2 regions of the uncultured Succiniclasticum sp. genome follow, and region 2 is predicted to be linked to the other one. Evidence: riboswitches for the same ligand, from Rfam matches in the RefSeq annotation. Region 2 holds a riboswitch; the other holds the start of a gene.
What was found. A riboswitch is a leader RNA that binds a small molecule or an ion and turns the genes downstream of it on or off. The one in region 2 is predicted to bind glycine.

Region 1: linked by a shared signal. The riboswitch ahead of QZV31_RS10670 (sodium:alanine symporter family protein) and the one ahead of QZV31_RS10150 (sodium:alanine symporter family protein) in region 2 are both predicted to bind glycine.

What each region holds. Positions count from the first base shown of each region.
Region 1 covers NZ_CADBFF010000023.1:25,971-33,110, reverse strand. The annotation lists gene QZV31_RS10685 (ester cyclase) at 1-138, opposite strand, end outside; gene QZV31_RS10680 (helix-turn-helix domain-containing protein) at 219-557, opposite strand; gene QZV31_RS10675 (flavodoxin family protein) at 667-1,215, shown strand; gene QZV31_RS10670 (sodium:alanine symporter family protein) at 1,491-2,903, opposite strand; glycine riboswitch at 2,994-3,117, opposite strand; glycine riboswitch at 3,118-3,195, opposite strand; gene QZV31_RS10665 (EamA family transporter) at 3,337-4,212, opposite strand; gene QZV31_RS10660 (alpha-glucosidase) at 4,275-6,020, opposite strand; gene QZV31_RS10655 (flavodoxin family protein) at 6,044-6,586, opposite strand; gene QZV31_RS10650 (cyclophilin-like fold protein) at 6,687-7,140, opposite strand, start outside.
Region 2 covers NZ_CADBFF010000021.1:38,485-45,624, reverse strand. The annotation lists gene nrdD (anaerobic ribonucleoside-triphosphate reductase) at 1-622, shown strand, start outside; gene nrdG (anaerobic ribonucleoside-triphosphate reductase activating protein) at 635-1,186, shown strand; gene QZV31_RS10165 (DHHA1 domain-containing protein) at 1,299-2,495, shown strand; gene QZV31_RS10160 (DedA family protein) at 2,586-3,236, opposite strand; gene QZV31_RS10155 (methionyl aminopeptidase) at 3,494-4,354, shown strand; glycine riboswitch at 4,545-4,636, shown strand; gene QZV31_RS10150 (sodium:alanine symporter family protein) at 4,863-6,425, shown strand; gene pcrA (DNA helicase PcrA) at 6,697-7,140, shown strand, end outside.

The sequences.
Region 1 (7,140 bases), on a different contig from region 2:
ATATAGCGGAACCGGGCTTGCCGGTGTAAAAAACGAAGCCTTTTCGGATATCAGTCTCTGGGATAACGCTTCATCCGCTGTGTTAATCATAATCTCAAACTGTTTCATGATTGTTTCATTGCTTTCTGCCCTGTTCATGTGTCCTCCTTATTCTTGCAGACGGGTTAAATTTACCACGACTTGTATGTGCAAACATCGTTATCTTAAAAACAGGTCTTTCATTTCCACTTCCGGTTTTCATTTCCCCAATCACAAAGTTTATCCAGCACTTTGACAAGAGAATGCCCCCGCTCGGTCAGCGAATACTCAACCTTAGGAGGAATCTGTGGATACACTTTACGCATGATCAGGTCATCGGCTTCCAGTTCTTTCAGGTTCTGGCTGAGGGTCTTATCCGCCACCTTTTGCAGATAGCGCTGCATTTCGTTAAACCGGACCGGTTCATACTCCATCAGGCAGTACAGGATGACCGGTTTATACTTACCTGAAATCAGGGAAAGGGTGTAGCTGTATCCGGTTTCGTTGAAGTCAGCATCTTCAATCCGTTTTCCTTCCATTTCTTACCTCCCGGTAAGTACCTAACTTAGAAGTAGGTACTTGTTACATTTCTGGTTTCATGGTATCATACCGGACAGGAAAAAGCAATACACAAAGGAGCTGATTGAAATGCCAAAAAAAATCGTAATCTTAAATGGCAGTCCCCGGAAAAACGGCAATACCGCTTCGCTGACCGCCGCTTTTAAACGGGGTGCGGAAGAAGCCGGCCATATCGTGACGGAATTTTTCCCGGCGCATATGAAAATCAACGGATGCCTCGGCTGCTGGAACGGTGGAAAAGACGCGGCGCATCCCTGTGTACAGCGCGACGACATGGAAAAAATCTATCCTCTTTACAAGGAAGCGGACATTGTCGTGCTTGCGTCCCCGCTTTATTACTGGTTCATTTCCGGATTTTTGAAAAACACGTTTGACCGGCTGTTTGCCATTGCAGAAGCCGATCCGAACTATGAAAATCCCAAAAAATTAACCGCGCTGATCATGGCGGCAGAAGGCGACGAATTCCAGGAAAGCGAATTCTGGTATGACCATCTGGAACGCCACATCGGCTGGAAAAGCATCGGAAAAGTATTATGCGGCTATGTAGCGCAGCCCGGGGACACGAACGGGAAACCGGAACTTGTCGAAGCATATAATCTTGGAAAATCAATTAAGTAAAAAGAGTATAATCAAAACCCTCTTTCCGGTCACTTTAGTGACCGGACTTTTTTTGCGAAGCCAGTCATGGTGCGGTTTTCCATCCTGCTTTCTGTTAATAAATATAGACAGTTTTATTTGTCTGTCTTCAGATAGTATATCTTTCGTTCATTTTATTGCTTTGTTCGGGAAAGCTGCCACTGCGCTGACGCGTTAAAATCAGGATTATTATATAAAGGCAGGAAAAAAGCCCGCATCTGGACCGTGCGGGCTTTTTATTTTTACCTATGACACTCTCATCTGCCTTCCAGTTTCTGTTCAATCACTTCTTCCGGTCCGTCCGGCAGAAGCCCGTTCACTTCGTCAACATCCCCTATTTCAACATGTTTGAAATACAGTTTCGTCTCTGCAGCCACCACACCGCTGAGCGCCAGCAGGGCAATCAGGTTCGGAATCGCCATGAGGCCGTTGACAATATCCGCCAGCACCCAGATTGCCTCTAACTTCAGGAAAGCGCCCACGGCTACCAGTACAATAAAAATGATGCGGTACGGAAGAATGGCCTTCACGCCGGCCAGATACACGATGCAGCGTTCCCCGTAATAATTCCAGCCCAAAATGGTGGTGAAGGCAAACAGCACCAGGCCCACCATCAGCACGATTTTCCCTGCTTCCGGATAGCCCTGCATGAAGGCCGCCTGGGTCAGCGCCGCCCCGTTCAGGTCGCCCTTCCACAGCCCGGATACCACCAAGGTGAGGCCGGTAAGGGTACAGATGATAATAGTATCGATGAACGTGCCGGTCATGGAAACCAGCCCCTGCTCCGCCGGCCATTTTGTCTTAGCCGCAGCAGCCACAATAGGCGCAGAGCCCAGGCCGGACTCGTTGGAAAATACGCCGCGGGCCACTCCGGAACGCATGGCCAGCATGACGCTCGCCCCGGCAAAGCCTCCGGCCGCCGCCGTCGGCGTAAACGCGCTGCGCAGCACTTCCATCACCGCGCCGGGCACTTTGTCAATGAACATGAGCAGAAAGCCGACCGTCGCGACAAAATAAATCACAGCCATTGCCGGAACGATTTTGCTGGCAACGGAGGCGATGGACTGCAGCCCGCCGATGGTTACCGCGGCAACCGCCAGCGTGAGAATCACGGCTGTATACATGGGATCGAGCCCGATAGAAAGTTTTGTAATATCCACAATGGAATTCACCTGGGCAAAGGTGCCGATGCCGAAATAGGCAACCAGCACGCCCGCTGCCGCGAAAAACACAGCCAGCGGTTTCCACTGCCTGCCCATGCCGTTTTCAATATAAAACATGGGGCCGCCGGCAATTTCGCCGTGTTCGTCTACGCCGCGGTATTTCACAGCCAGCAATCCTTCCGCATATTTGGTCGCCATGCCGAAAAACGCAGCCACCCACATCCAGAACAGCGCACCGGGTCCGCCGGCTTTCACAGCCGTAGCCACGCCGACAATGTTACCAGTGCCGATGGTAGCGGCAAGGGCCGTGCACAACGCCCGGAACGACGAGGTGTCCCCTTCGCCCTGGCTCTTTGCTTTAAAAATAAGCCCTAACGCTTTGGGCAGACGCGCAACCTGCAAAAATCCCAGACGCAGGCTCAGAAAAACACCGGTCCCCACCAGCAGCACAAGCAGCGGCGGTCCCCAGACAAAACCGTCAATTTCGTTCAACAACTCCAGATCCATAGTTTCTCCTCCAAGGGTACAAAAATAAAAAACTTACCTCCAACTGCTCCGGAGATAAGTTTGCAAATCAAAATAACAGGAAACATCCTGAAATCTTTCTCTGTCCTTTTGCCTGAGAGATAAGAAAGCCGCGTAAGCTTCCGTGCACCTTCGGCGCCCGTACCGGAAAAACGGCGAAGCCGCATCCGTACCGGGACTCTCCAGAGTCGTGTCCCCTTATGGTTCCGCTTTTTACAGCGCCTGAGAGTTTAGCTCCTTCGGCAGGCTTGCGCCGTTCTCCCACAAGATTCATCCACCTTTGTTCAGTTGTACGACAGCACTTATTATATACGTTTTTTCAGAAAATGCAAGTGGAAATAGAAAAGAATAGTAAATGCCCTCACCCTGAAACACATCAGAGTGAGGGCATTTTTAATTACAGGTTTTACAGTTTTCACGTATTCTTCTTCATGCTTAACATGAACACCGTAATCATAATGAGTGCCATCCCTGCGTAATCAACGGGAAGCAACACGGTTCCCAAAAAGAAAACGGTAAAGAGGATTGTGGCGAGGGGTTCAAAACAGCTGATAAGCGACGCTTTCGTCGGCCCGATAAGTTTCACCCCTGCCAGAAACAGGGTAAAGGGAATGATCGTTCCCCCCAGAATAATAAACGCTACCGCGCCCGCGGACGCAGGCGTCCAGGCGCTTACACCGGAATCAGTGAGACTACAGAACGGCAAGAGAAACAACGAAGAGATTAGTTGCCCCCAGCCCATAATCAGCATGGTCGGAAACTGTTTCAGGATGTTTTCCGGCGCAATCATATAAATGCAAAGCGCAATGGCGGACAGTTCTCCTGATACCAGCGCCACGGGTGAAATGACCAGATGGGACGGATCGCCATGGGTGCTGATGAGGAACACGCCGGTCAGGGCCAGCACGACGCCCAGCATTTCCCGCCCTTCCGGCATGCGCCTCCGGACAAAAGCCTGCCACAAAATAATAAATATCGGCGCCTGATACTGCAGGATGGTCGAGGTGGGCGCGTTGGAAACGCTGATCGTGTAATAATACATAAACTGCGCGCCCAAAAGCCCCAGGGTGAACCAAAGCATTTCTGTAATATTTTTGCGCCCGCTCCGCCATAAAGCTAAAAGCGGTTCTCCTTTTATACGCATGAACAGCAGGAATAATATCCCCGCTGCCACCTCCCGCACTGCAATCAGCCAGACCGGGTACGGATGATAATTTTCAAACAGAAACTGTCCGCACACCCCGCTGAGCCCCCACATCGCAGCGCTCAACATCACCATAAGAGTGCCCATTGTCATTGTCGTCCATTACGATTATAGATTTAGTTTGGCAGGCAAACTATCTTAACTACCCATTACCGCTTTTCACGGTAGATACGCGCTTCCAGCGGGCGAAGGCTTCCGTCATCCCCGCCCGGCTCGCTGCTTATGACCCGTGTCATGTTGTCTGCGAAGTTCCGGGGCAGCGCCGCTTCCCTGAGGGAAAAATTCGCTACTGTAACAAGCCGCCGGTTCCCCAGCGTACGGGCAAAGGAAAAAATCTGCTCGTTTTCCGGAAGCAGTTCCTCATAAGTGCCTGCCGTCAGTTCCCTGTGTGAACTGCGGAACTTGCCCAGTTTCCGGTACCAGGACAAAACGGAATCGGGGTCATTGGCTTCCGTCAATGCATTCACCGTAAGGTAATTACTGTGAATCGGCAGCCACGGCTTGCCCGTAGTGAATCCAGCATTCTCGCCGGTGTTCCACTGCATGGGAGTGCGGGCATTATCCCGGCTGAAAAAGTGTACAAACGCCAGGGCCTCTTCCGGAGTAAATCCTTCTTCCAGAGCTGTACGATGCTGGCCGTGGGAAGAAATGTCGTTGTAGTGGTCAATGGACGGCCAGGCCACATTGGTATAGCCAAGCTCCTGTCCTTCATAAATAAAGGGAGTGCCCCGTAACGTCAGCAGGACCGTTGCCATGACTTTTGCCGCCTTTTTCGGGTCCGCTCCTTTCGGGAAAAAGTGGTCCACACAGCGGGGCTGGTCATGATTTTCAAAAAAAACCGGGCACCAGCCGTTTGCCGCCGTCATTTTCTGGCTGGCAGTCAGGGCACTTTTCAGTTCCGTAAGTTTCCACTCGGTAGGACGGCACCAGAGTTCCCCGTTTTTGAGATGAAGGTTTACGTGGCTGAATTCAAACACCATGTCAAACACGCCCTGCGCGCCTACCCATTTGGGTAAATCTTCCGGCGCGACGCCGTTCGCTTCGCCTACGGTAAAAATATCCCGGCCTGCAAACACTTCCCGCTTGAACTCATGGAGAAAATCCAGAATGCCCGGCGTATTGGCCGTCATTGTATGAATCGCGGACAGACCGTCCTCCCCGTCCGGCGCGCCGTCCCGGAATTCCGGTTTCTTTATGTAGGTGATCGCGTCAATACGGAACCCGCCCACGCCTTTGTCCAGCCAGAAGCGGGCCGCGTCGTAAAGGGCTTTTCTCACTTCCGGGTTTTCCCAGTTAAGGTCCGGCTGCTGCGGTGCAAAAGTATGCAGATAATACTGCTGTCGTTCTTCACACCAGGTCCAGGCCGAGCCGCCGAAAATGCTGCGCCAGTTTGTAGGCGCGCTGCCATCCGGTTTGGTGTCCCGCCAGATATACCAGTCCGCCTTCGGATTCACGCGGTTTTTCCTGGATTCCTTAAACCAGCTGTGCTGGTCGGAACTGTGGTTAAAGACGAGGTCCATAACAATACGGATGTTGCGTTTTCCCGCTTCTTTTACAAGGGTATCGAAATCCTCCATGGTCCCGTAGGATGGGTCGATGCCCTTGTAGTCCGAAATGTCATACCCGTTGTCTACCATAGGCGACGGATACACCGGCGTGAGCCATATAGCGCCACAGGAAAGATCCCGGATGTGATCCAGGTTCCCCGTAATGCCGCGTAAATCACCGATTCCGTTTCCGAAAGTATCCGCAAAACTTTTCGGATAAATCTGGTACACCGTAGTCTTCTGCCACCATTTCAACGGGGCGCCGGACGCTTCTGCCCACGCGGTGGAAACCGCCAGGCAAAGCAGCAGGCCGGCCACTACGGACACTATTTTTTTTGCTGATAACATATGATGAACCCCTGGTGTTATTCTCACGCAATCCCTTTGCCCATTTCATAGGCTTCCGCCAACTTTGCGTTCCCTTTGATTTCGCCGGGAGCGCCTACGCCGCATGCGCAGACTTTGCCTGCAAAGCGCGCTTTTTCAAAGCAGGCGATCCAGCCTTTTAATCCGTGGACAGCGCCTTCATCCACATCCGGCTCATCTTCCGCCGCGGCGGTCAGAAGATACACGTCCCGGAATTTGTAATCTTTCGGGAACAAGGAATTGGCACGGTCGATCATGGTCTTCATCTGTCCGCTCATCTCGTAGTAGTAAATGGGCGTCGCCCAAACCACCACGTCCGCCTCCAGCATTTTGTCCGTAATGGCATTCGCATCGTCTTTGATTACGCAATGACCGGTCTGCTGGCAGGCAAGGCAACCTTTGCAAAACGCAATCGTTTTATTTTTCAGGGAGATCAGTTCCACTTCGTTGCCCGCCGCTTTCGCACCGTCCGCAAACGCTTCCGCCAGCTTTTCCGAGTTGCTGTTGCTTCTTATGCTTGTGCTGATAACCAATACTTTTTTAGCCATAGTGATTCCTCCGTTTGTTTTCATCTCTGTACTCTGATTCTATGCGTGATATGTTCTGATTATATTCGTTAAAGCCTTCTCTAAGTCAAGAGGTATGCCGTTACTGCCCGACTGCTTCTATTTTCACTTTTCCCTTTATGTTCCTAATCTGTTCCGTTCCGCTTACCGCTTTGCCCATCACATATAAGCCGGGGTAGCGTGACATATCGCCGTAATACAGGCACACGTTGTTCCAGGGCGAGAAATAGGCAATCGTCCCCACAGGACACGCCCCTTCCTGCACCTTGCTACAGTCCAGCTTTTTGGGAGGCTGGAAGATTTTTTCGTTGTTGCTGTAATTCTCCACAGCAACAGTTAACGGCAGCTGCGCATAGAATGACCGGGACACGGAAGTATCGTTCAGCGCAAATACAATTTCTTTACCGTTTGCAACCACTTTAATTTTCATGTTTGTAGCAGGCATAGCAGTTCCTTTTTCTCTATTCTCTTTCGTTTCCGCAGCTTCTTTTTTCACCGCCCCGGACGTTTCTTCCGTTTTTTGCGGTGCAGATGCG
Region 2 (7,140 bases):
AATGACGAAAGCGGTAAAAGGCTGCAGCCACACCACGCCGGAAGGAAAAGACTTCGCTCTTCGTGTCATGAAGCATCTGCGGGAGACCTGTAACCGCTGGCGTGCAGAAACCAATATCGGCTTTGCCCTGTACGGCACTCCGGCTGAATCCCTCTGCTATCGCTTTGCCCGCATTGACAAGGAACGTTTTGGCACCATTAAAGATATCACTGACAAAGGGTACTACACCAACTCCTACCATGTGGACGTGCGGGAGCATATTGATGCCTTCTCCAAATTTGAATTTGAAAGTGAATTCCAGAAGCTGTCTTCCGGCGGCGCTATCAGCTATGTGGAAATTCCGGATATGCAGCGCAACCCGAAAGCCATGGAAGCTGCCGTGCAGTTCATTTACGATCACATCCAGTATGCGGAATTCAATACGAAATCCGATTACTGCATGGTCTGTGGCTATGATGGAGAAATCATGATCAACGATGACAACGAGTGGGAATGCCCCCAGTGCCATAACAAAGATCATGCCAAGATGAACGTGACCCGCCGTACCTGCGGTTACCTGGGTGAAAATTTCTGGAACGTGGGCAAGACAAAGGAAATCAAAGCCCGCGTACTGCATCTGTAAGGAAGTGAACGTATGAAATATGCTGCGCTGAAACGCCATGATATTGCTAACGGGCCCGGCGTGCGGGTATCGCTGTTTGTCAGCGGTTGCCGCCATCACTGCCGGGGCTGCTTCAACCCGGAAACCTGGGATTTCAATTATGGAAAACCCTTTACGGGAGAAGTGCTTGATACTTTATTAAGAGCCTGCAATCATGATTTTATCGAAGGCCTGTCCCTGCTGGGCGGCGAACCCTTCGAACCGGAGAACCAGCCGGAAGTATTGCACGTGGTACAGAAGTTTAAGGAAATTTATCCCCGCAAAACCGTGTGGTGCTACACCGGCTACGATTTCGAAAAAGATATTCTGGCCGGCAAGTTAGGCCCTTGGGAAACCACGAAACAGTTGCTGGATCTGATAGATATTCTGGTGGACGGCGAATTCCATCTGGAAGAAAAAGATCTGAAACTGCGCTTCCGGGGCAGCAGCAACCAGCGCGTCATTGATGTAAAGAAATCGCTGGCTTCTGATGAAGTGGTGCTGTGGGATGACAACGACGGACTTTTTGAGCCGGACGTGAAGTGAGTTTTGCCTGAAATAGTTTTCTGTGTTATAATAATTTCACGACAGGGCAGTCGGTACAGTGTATCGGCTGCCTTTTTGCACAAAAAAGTTAAATCAGAAAGACGTGAGCTACATGACTGAAAAATTATTTGAACGGGATTCAAACTTAAAAACCTGTGAGGCAACGGTGCTGGAATGCGAGCAGGCACCCCAGGGATTTGCCGTTGTGCTGGATCGGACGGTGCTGTTCCCGGAAGGGGGCGGGCAACTCAGTGATACGGGGACGATTAACGGTGCCGCGGTAAAACATGTGCGGGAAACGAAAGGAAAGATTATCCACGAGTGCGCGGCGGATTTTCCCGTGGGCAGCAAAGTCACGATGCAGGTGAACTGGACCGACCGGCTGGACCACATGCAGCAGCATTGCGGGGAACACATCCTTTCCTATGCGTTCTTTAAACTGTTTGGTGCGAACAATGTGGGCTTCCACATGAACGAGCGCTTTGTGACCATTGATCTGGACAAAGAAGTCACGCTGGAGGAAGCCTTTCAGGCAGAAGATATGGCTAACCAGCATATCTGGGAAGACCGTCCGGTTACGGTTTCTTATCTGCCTCATACCGAAGTGAACAAACTTCCCATGCGGAAGAAAAATGAGAAACTGACCGGCATCTTGCGGGTGGTGGCGGTGCAGGACGGAGATGTCTGCACCTGCTGCGGGACGCACCCGACGTCAACCGGTGTGGTAGGGCTGGTAAAAATTACGAAAATTGAAAAGCACAAGGGTGGTACCCGGGTAGAATTTCTCTGCGGTCGCTGGGCTTTGGAAGATGCCAGGAAGAAGATGCGGTACATCCAGGAAGCCGGGAACATGCTGAGCACGAAAGAAGAAAACGTCTGTGAAGGAATTGAACGGCTGGAAGATGAGATTGCGGAACTGAAGGAAAAGCTGCGGGCTGCCGTAAAGCAGATTCAGGAAACGGAAGTCGTAAAAATTCTGGAAGGAGCACCGGTCAATTCCGCCGGCTGCAAAATCGCGGCGGCAGTCAAGGACGAGTATGAGCCGAAAGACGCCAAAACCTTGTTCGGGAAGCTGACGGATGTTCCCAATGTGGTTGCAGTTGTGATTTATCACAGCGGGGAGCGGGTCAATTATATGTTTGGCCTGGGTGCAGGCGCGGACGGTGACTGCAAGACCATTATTGCCAAAGCTAATGAACTATTCGGCGGAAGAGGCGGCGGCAAAAAAGAATCTGCACAGGGCGGGGCGCCTTATGCGGATGACTGGAAAGAAAAAGCAGAACAACTGATTGCGTTTTTGAAAAAGTAAACACAAAAAAATAAGCCTGGCCGATCGTACCTGCACAACGCGTTTAGGCCGCGATGTAAAAGAACTGTCGGTCAGGCTTTTATATGTTGTTTATTCTTTTCCCGTTTTCGCTTTGATAAATTCGTACACGATGGGAAGCACGGAAACAATGATGATGCCTAACGCTACATGGGAGAAATTTTCTTTCACAAAAGGAATATTGCCGAAGAAATAACCGGCTCCGGTGAACAGACCTACCCAGGTCAGGCCTCCGATTACATTATAGTGGAGGAACGTGCTGTAATGCATGGTGCCGATACCGGCCACAAAGGGGGCGAAGGTACGGACGATGGGCACGAAGCGGCAGAGGAAAATAGCTTTGGGGCCGTGCTTCTCATAAAACTTCTGTGCCTTTTCCACATGGTCCGGTTTAATCAGGCGGTTGTGGCTTTCCAGCAGTTTCTGGCCGAACTTTTCCCCAATCCAGTAGTTACTGGTATCACCTAAAATCGCGGCTGTCAGGCATATGGCAAACAGGGTTCCGAAATGCAGGCTGTTGGCAGTAGCGGACAGGGCGCCGCAGGCGAACAGCAGGGAGTCTCCCGGCAGGAAAGGCGTGACGACCAATCCGGTCTCGCAGAAGATGATCATGAACAGGATGAAATAAATCAGGGAACCGTACGAAGCCATCACCACGGGAATGTATTTGTCAAAATGCATGATGTATTCGCTGAAATAAAAGGGAATTTGGCTGATGTCCATAAAAAGAAAAACCTCCGGTATTCATAATTATAAGGGATGCAAAATAATGTATCCGTCTGGAAATTTGACAAATGCGTGGGCCTCCGGCCCGCATTTTTAATTTATTTTTTGTACAACGCCAATGTATTGTATCATATTTTTGAAAAGAATGATATAATTATTTATTATTTATAATAGTGTGCTCTGTTAAATTTTGGGTTTTGCTGGTTTTCTAAAAATGACTGAAGAAAACAAACGTTAAAATTTTGGAGGTAGCAATGAGTGAAACAGTATGCTGGTGCGGCAGCGGCAAACCGTATGAAGATTGCCACAAAGAAATAGAAGACGAGATCCGGCTGCATCAGCTGGCAGGGGAGGAAGTACCCACACGCCAGATGATCAAAACGCCGGAACAGATTGCCGGGATCCGGGAAGCTTGCAAATTGAATACCGCCGTGCTGGATGAAGTGGCAAAATATATCAGAAAAGGAATAACGACGGAGGAGATTGACCGGATCGTGTATGATTTTACGGTGGCTCACGGGGGCATTCCGGCGCCGTTGAATTTTTGCGGCTTTCCTAAAAGCGTCTGCACGTCCATTAACGACGTGGTGTGTCACGGTATTCCTTCGGAAAAGGTGGTGCTGCGTTCCGGAGATATCGTGAATATTGATGCATCAACGATTTTGAACAATTATTACGGAGATGCTTCCCGTATGTTTGAAATCGGCCGTGTGGATAAAAGAGCTAAAGATCTGGTGGCCATAACCAAAGAATGCCTGAAACGGGGTCTGGCAGCGGTAAAGCCCTGGGGACACCTGGGGGATATCGGCGCGGCCGTTTCCCAGCTGGCCCATAAGCATGGGTACAGTGTGGTGGAAGAATTCGGCGGTCACGGGGTTGGCGTGGAATTCCATGAGGATCCGTTTGTGGCCCATGTGGGCAAAAAAGGAACCGGTATGCTGCTGGTCCCCGGTATGATTTTTACCATCGAGCCAATGATCAATACCGGAAGAAAAAATGTTTTCATTGATGAAGCGGATGACTGGACGGTGTACACGGAAGACGGCGGCCTTTCCGCCCAGTGGGAATACACGGTACTGGTGACGGAGACCGGCGCGGAAGTGTTATCCTGGTAATGTATACTTGTATACATGAAGAAAACCTATTGATTTTTTTGAGACAATTGTTTAAAATTGTCTCATATTAAGAAATATTAGAATAAAATAACGGGTGCATGATGTATGCGGAAAAATGACCGGGCGGCGCCGTCCGGTATGCCGAAGGAGTAACACTATCAGGCGTTCTGGTGAACACGAAACCGCATGCGGACACAACTCTGGAGATACCCATTCAGTTGGGAGCCGAAGGTGCAAGGGTGAAAATCCCAATCTCTCAGGCAAAAGGACAGGGTCGGTTAAGGTGGTAACTCCATCTTGTTGAAGCAAAAGCTTGATAGCATTGCCGGCCCTGGGAATTTCCCGGAGGCCGGTTATTTTATGAAGGGTCCAGATTACAAATGAGGGGTGTCCGGGATGAAAGGCTTTCATGAACGGGATGACGGCGGATAACAAAGGATATCTGCCCGTAAGGGTGTGCTGCGTAAAACGCTGTCGCAAAAAATGAAGGGAAAGGATTTGATCAATTATGGATTGGAAAGCGATTAATGACATTGTTGGAGCGATAGACAGCTTCGTGTGGGGTCCTGCCATGCTGGTCCTGTTGGTAGGTACCGGTATTTATCTGACCTTTAAATTAAATTTCCGCACCTGGCGGAACCTGCCCTATTCGATTAAGAGCGTAATCGGTAAAGACGCCCGTCAGAAAAAAGCCGGCGGTGAAGGCGACGTTTCTTCGTTTAACGCGTTGATGACGGCTCTTTCGGCGACCATCGGTACCGGTAACATCGTCGGCGTGGCCACGGCCATGTTTGCAGGCGGTCCCGGGGCACTGGTGTGGATGTGGCTCTCTGCAGCATTCGGCATCACTACAAAGTACGCGGAATGTATGCTGGCCAGCAAATACCGCGAAGTGAACGAAAAGGGCGAAATGAAGGGCGGCCCTATGTTCACCATGAAGAACGCTTTTAAAAACAAACAGCTGGGTGCGATTTTAGGTTTCCTGTTTGCGCTGTTTACGGTACTGGCTTCTTTCGGCATCGGTAACATGACGCAGGCTAATTCCATTTCCACGGCGTTGGAAAAGACGTTTGCGGTTCCGGTGGCAGCGACCGGTGCAGCCTTGGTGATCCTGTGCATGATTATTATCCTTGGCGGTATCCAGTCCATTTCCAAGGTCGCTGCAATTGTGGTTCCTGTAATGGCCGTATTCTATGTGGTATGCGGTCTGGCCGGTATTCTGGCCAATGCGAGTGAAATCCCCCACGGTCTGTATCTGATCTTCACCATGGCGTTTAATCCGCAGGCGGTTGGTGGCGGCGTACTGGGCGCAATTACCGTAAGCGTAATGAATGCAATGCGGTACGGCGTAGCCCGCGGTTGCTTCTCCAACGAAGCCGGTTTAGGTTCTGCGGCTATCGTAGCGGCTTCTGCCCATACGGACGACCCGGTTCGTCAGGGGTACATCAACTCCACCGGTACGTTCTTTGATACCATCGTCATCTGCTCCATCACCGGTCTGGTCATTGCATCTTCCGGCATGCTGGGTACTGTGGATGAAAAAGGCGTAGCTCTTTCCGGTCTGACCCTGACTATCGCGGCCTTTGAAAAATTTGTAGGTCCGGTAGGCAGATACATCGTATCCATCGGTATCGTCCTGTTTGCCTATTCCACCATTTTAGGCTGGGAGTATCAGGGCGAAAAGTGCTTTGAGTACCTGTTCGGCAGCGCAAAATTCAATGTAGTGTACCGTGTGATCTTCTGTCTCATCACCTACATCGGCGCTACCCAGGCACTGGAACTGGTTTGGAACCTGGCGGATATTTTCAACGCGCTGATGGCGATTCCGAACCTGATTTCCCTGCTGGTACTGGCAGATATAATCAAAGAGGAAACGGAACGGTATCAACCGATTCTGGAAGCTGAAAAAGCCGGCGTCGGCGTACAGCATGCTACGAAAGGCGAAGTAGAGGAACTGCGTGATATGACGCTTGCCATGGAAGAGAAGATTGAAAAGACACAGAAGAGAGTAGATAATCTGGAAAAGAAGATGAACAAAGTAGAAGCGACCGTTAATAAGATGAGGAAATAATTTTTCTAAAATTCCTTTGCATAAATGATAAAGAATGCCGGGAAGATTGAAACGGAAATATTCCCCGTTAAGAGAACAATAAAATAAAGTTTTGAGGCGCTGGCGACTGGTGTTGTCAGCGCCGTTTTGTTGGTTTCTTGCCCAAAAGAAACGTAATAAATCGACGGTTTCGTATTCTGTTTACGGTAAGTTTGTGGTAAAATAATGAAGCGGTTCACTGTAAAAAGAAATCATTTTACAAACGTTTGATTTTTACATAGATTTTGGAGGACTGATGGATACTCTTGCAAACCTGAATCCGCAGCAACAGGCTGCGGTGGAACATATTAACGGGCCTATGCTGATTCTGGCAGGGGCCGGCAGCGGAAAAACCAAAGTGCTGACCTGCCGCATTGCTCACCTGCTGGAACTGGGTGTGTCGCCCTATAAAATCCTGGCGATCACCTTTACCAACAAAGCGGCCAAAGAGATGCGTGACCGGGTAGACGCCATGGTAGGCCCGGCGGCGAAAGATGTCTGGCTGTACACCTTCCACGCTTTCTGCGCCCGGTTTCTGCGCCGGGAGATAGAAGTGCTGGGAACCCACAAAAGTAATTTCGCTATTTATGACGCGGCGGATCAGAAGAACTTATTGAAATCCATTCTGAAGGATATGAATCTGGATGAAAAACGGTTTCCGCCGGCAGCGTTGCAGAATGCGATTTCCAATGCCAAG